Regions from separate parts of the Streptomyces sp. BYX5S genome, predicted to be linked through region 1. Evidence: riboswitches for the same ligand, from Rfam matches in the RefSeq annotation. Region 1 holds a riboswitch; the other holds the start of a gene.
The links. A riboswitch is a leader RNA that binds a small molecule or an ion and turns the genes downstream of it on or off. The one in region 1 is predicted to bind cobalamin.
Positions count from the first base shown of each region.

Region 2: linked by a shared signal. The riboswitch ahead of ACYBSK_RS17260 (ABC transporter substrate-binding protein) and the one ahead of ACYBSK_RS13130 (ABC transporter substrate-binding protein) in region 1 are both predicted to bind cobalamin.

Region 1 is NZ_CM138829.1:2,879,333-2,881,525, forward strand. It holds gene ACYBSK_RS13130 (ABC transporter substrate-binding protein) at 1-930, opposite strand, end outside; cobalamin riboswitch at 961-1,087, opposite strand; gene ACYBSK_RS13135 (hypothetical protein) at 1,165-1,842, shown strand; gene ACYBSK_RS13140 (PepSY-associated TM helix domain-containing protein) at 1,951-2,193, shown strand, end outside.
Region 2 is NZ_CM138829.1:3,788,355-3,790,547, reverse strand. It holds gene ACYBSK_RS17270 (hypothetical protein) at 1-395, shown strand, start outside; gene cynS (cyanase) at 519-965, shown strand; cobalamin riboswitch at 994-1,195, shown strand; gene ACYBSK_RS17260 (ABC transporter substrate-binding protein) at 1,258-2,193, shown strand, end outside.

The sequences.
Region 1 (2,193 bases):
TTTGTTCTTGATGGCGGGTACGTCCGCGAGGGCGGGCTGCGCGAGCAGGTACCGCTTCTTCTGCTCCACGCTCTTGTCGCCCGCGTAGTCGTAGATCGCGATCACTTCGGGCCTGCGCTCGACGACCTGCTCCCACGACACGTCGCCGAACACGTCGTCCAGATCGGCGAACACGTTGCGCCCGCCCGCCTGTTGGATCAGCTGGGTGCCGAGGCCCCGGCCGCCCGCGGTGAACGCCGACTTGTCGCCGCTGTCGTACACGAACACGGGGACGTCCGGGGCGTCCTCGACGGCGGCGGCCGCCTTCGCGACCCGGCGCCGCAGCTCGGAGACGAGGGCGTCGGCGCGCTCGGAGACACCGAAGATCCGGCCGAGGGTGCGTATCTCGGCGTAGGTGTCGCGCATGGTGACGTTCTTGCCGCCGCAGTACTCGCGGTTGAGGTACGTGTCGATGCCCGCGTCGGCGAACGTGGCGCGCGAGCGGCCCTCCTTCTCGTCGAAGGCGCTCGCATAGCCGCCGTAGACGAAGTCGGGCTCCGCCTCCAGCACCTTCTCGAACGAGGGCGCCTTCCTTGCCAGTTCGGGTACGGAGGCGAAGTCCTCGCGCAGGTCCGGCAGGACGGCGGAGTCGGGGAACGCCGTGCCGACCATGCGGCCTCGCAGGCCGAGGGAGAGCAGGAGTTCCGCCGGATGCTGATGGATGGTCACCACGCGCGACGGCGGCTTGTCGTACGTCGTGGTGACGCCGCAGTTGTCGACGGTGACGGGGAAGCCCTTGGCGGCCGCGGCCTTCGGGCGGTTGTCGGCGCTCCCGGAGTCCGGCCCGGAGGGGCCGCAGCCGGCGGTCAGTACGGTCGCCGACAGTGCGGCGACCGTGGCCGCGACACGGGCGAAGCGAGAGCGATGGGGACGGCTGGAACCGTCGTACACGTGAAGCCTCCTACGGAGTCCGCGCTCCTCGGAATGGGCCCGCGACGGACCAGTGGCCTGACTTCCGGGAGGGCGCGGACGCGCGCTTCCCGGTCACAGTGGCGGGACCGTGCCGGATTCGCACCGGCTTCCTGTCATCCGTCGCGGCGATGACCTGCTGATCCTATGCAGCGGCTGACCAAAGACAAAGACAAGGCAAACTGGCGCTCGCCCTGATGCCAAGATGGGGCGGCCATGACTTCAGGCTGGGGTGCCCGCGCCGGACGGGCCGCGATGTTCGCGGCCGTCTGCGTGCTGCTCACGGCGCTGGGGCACACGCTCATGTCGGGCGCGGCGATGCCGTGGTGGGCGCTGGGCGCGGCGTTCGCGGTCACCGGTGCGGTGGCCTGCGGCGCGGCCGGGAGGGAGCGGGGGCTCCTGCCGGTGGTGGGCCTGGCCGTGGTGGCGCAGGGGGCGCTTCACCTGTTCTTCTCGTGGGCGCAAGGGGGTACTGCCGCGCACGCGCACGGTGCGGGTGGCGGGGGCATGTCCGGGATGGGGCACGCCGCACATGACATGGGCGGCATGACGGGTTCGGGCATGTCGCCGACGGACATGTCGCCGACGGACATGTCCGCCACGCACATGTCGCTGACGGACACCTCCTCGGTCGGCATGTTCCTGGCCCACCTGCTCGCCGCCGTGCTGAGCGGGCTCTGGCTCGCGTACGGGGAGCGGGCCGCGTTCCGGGTCGCGCGGGCCGTCGTCCGCCGTATCGCCGCGCCCCTGAGGCTTCCGCTGCGGGTCCCGACTCCGCCGCACCGCCCCCGCATGCCTCTGCGACGCACGCGGCGCGACCGCGCACCGCGTGTCCTCCTCCTCGCGGACACGATCACCTCCAGAGGGCCACCCGCACGGGACGCTGTCGCCTGACGACAGCCGGTTCGAGTCCCATGCACCCCTTGCACCGGATCCGGTGCGCCCAGGGCCGCGCAGGCCCGCGCCCGGACTCCGTGCTGCCCAAAACACTGGAGGACCACGTTGTCCGTCACCTCAGAACCACGCCCCGCTGAAGAGAGCCCGCAGGCTCCGCCACCCGGCCGGACGACCGTCAGGTCGGCGGCGTCGTCACTGCGCCCGCTGGTGCGCCGACTGCACTTCTACGCAGGGGTGTTCGTCGCCCCGTTCCTGCTGGTCGCCGCCGTCACGGGGCTGCTCTACGCGGGCTCGTTCCAGGCCGAGAAGATCGTGTACGCGCATGAACTGAGGGTTCCCGTCGGCGAG
Region 2 (2,193 bases), 910 kb from region 1:
ACCCGGCGAAGCCGTGGCCGACGCTCGGCGAGATGATCGACAGCGGCCGCCGTCTCGTGGTGTTCGCGGAGCAGGCGGACGGCCCGGCGCCCTGGTACCGCAACTTCTACCGGTACGGGATGGAGACCCCGTTCGCCTTCCGCAGCCCGGACGAGATGAGCTGCGTCCCGCACCGCGGCGGCGACGACAAACGCCTCTTCCTCCTCAACCACTTCATCACCAACAACGGCGGCAGCCGTATCGACGCGGGCGAGGTCAACGCGCGCCGCTACGTACTCGACCGGGCGCACCGCTGCGAACGCGCGCGCGGCAGGCCGGTCAACTTCGTCGCCGTCGACTACGCCACGATCGGCGACGCCCAGGGCGCGGTGGACGCGCTCAACGCCGAACGGTGACACGGCGGGTGGGCAGCGGGGCGTACCGCCGTGTTACCCGCGGCGAACACGCCGGACCGACGGCCGTAACAACGGGTCGGTAGGTGTCGGCCGAGACCGTACGCACCCACCACAGGAGTCGCCGTGATCGACCGCGCCGAAGCAACCCGTCGTGTCCTGGCCGCCAAGGAGAGCGCCGGGCTGTCGTTCGAGAAGATCGCCGAGACCGTCGGCGCGCACGAGGTGTGGACGGCGTCCGCGCTGCTGGGCCAGAACACGATGAGCCGGGACCAGGCGGCCCGCGCCGGGGCGCTGCTCTCGCTGGACGACGAGACGGTCGCCGCGCTGTGCCGCGACGCCTCGCGCGGCTCGCTGGACACCCCTGTCCCCACCGACCCGCTGGTCTACCGCTTCTACGAGATCGTGCAGGTCTACGGCACCACGCTGAAGGCGGTCATCGAGGAGAAGTTCGGCTCCGGGATCATGTCGGCGATCGACTTCTCGATGGACGTCGCGCGCAGGGAGGACCCGAAGGGCGACCGCGTGGTGGTCACCCTGGACGGCAAGTTCCTGCCGTACCGGACGTGGTGAGCGACCGGCGGGGGGCTTGGTGACGGTGTGATAGTTTCGCCGAGCCAGTCGTACCTTTGTGCGTTTTTGCATGCACACGGGTCAGGGAATCCGGTGGGAATCCGGAGCTGACGCGCAGCGGTGAGGGTGACGGGCGGAGCCACTGCCACTGGGCCGTATGAACCGGCCTGGGAAGGCGCTTCGCTCGGACGACCCCGAGTCCGAAGACCTGCTGGCGGCCTCCGGCGCCGCGTGGCGCGGGGGGTGTCCGTCCGTCGGCTCCGCGTTCGAGCCCTGTACTGAAGGAATCCCTGTGCCCTTCGCACGCCGTGTCCGCCTGCTGGTGCCCCTGATGGCCGGCGCCCTGCTCCTGACCGCCTGCGGCGGCGACGCCGACACCTCGGCCGGATCCAAGAACGCCGGGTCCGCCGTCACCCTCGACAACTGCGGGACCCGGGTCGAGGTGGCGCACACGCCGAAGCGCGCCGTCTCGCTCGACCAGGGCTCCACGGAGATCATGCTGTCGCTGGGGCTCGCCGACCGCATGGTGGGCACCGCCACCTGGACCGACCCCGTTCTCAAGGGACTTGAGAAGCAGAACGCCGAGGTGCCGCGGCTGGCCGACCAGTACCCGTCGTTCGAGAAGGTGCTGGACAAGGAGCCGGACTTCGTCACCGCCTCCTTCCTGGCGACCGTCAGCAAGGGCGGCGTGGCCGACCGCGCACAGTTCGAGAAGCTCGGCGTGCCCACGTACCTCTCCCCCGCCGACTGCGTCGGCAAGGACAACAGCGGTGACGGCGACGGCCGGCGCACGAAGGCGCTCGACCTGAACACCGTGTTCGACGAGATCCGCGATCTGTCGCGCGTCTTCGACGTCGAGGACCGCGGGGACGCGCTGATCGAGCGGCTGAAGTCCCGCGTCGCCAAGGCCACCCGGTCCGTCGACGCCGGCGATGTCAGCCTGCTCTACTGGTTCGCCAACTCCGAGTCCCCCTACATGGCGGGCTGCTGCGGCGCCCCCGGCATCATCACGGGCGAGCTGGGCGCGAAGAACGTCTTCGACGACACGCACGACGAATGGCCGCAGATCAACTGGGAGACGGTCGCCGACCGCGACCCCGACCTGCTCGTCATCGGCGACCTGACCCGCCGCTCGCAGACCGCCGAGTCCGGCGCCGCGAAGATCGAGTTCCTGGAGAGCAACCCCGTCACGAAGAACATGACCGCCGTGAAGGAGAAGCGGTACGTG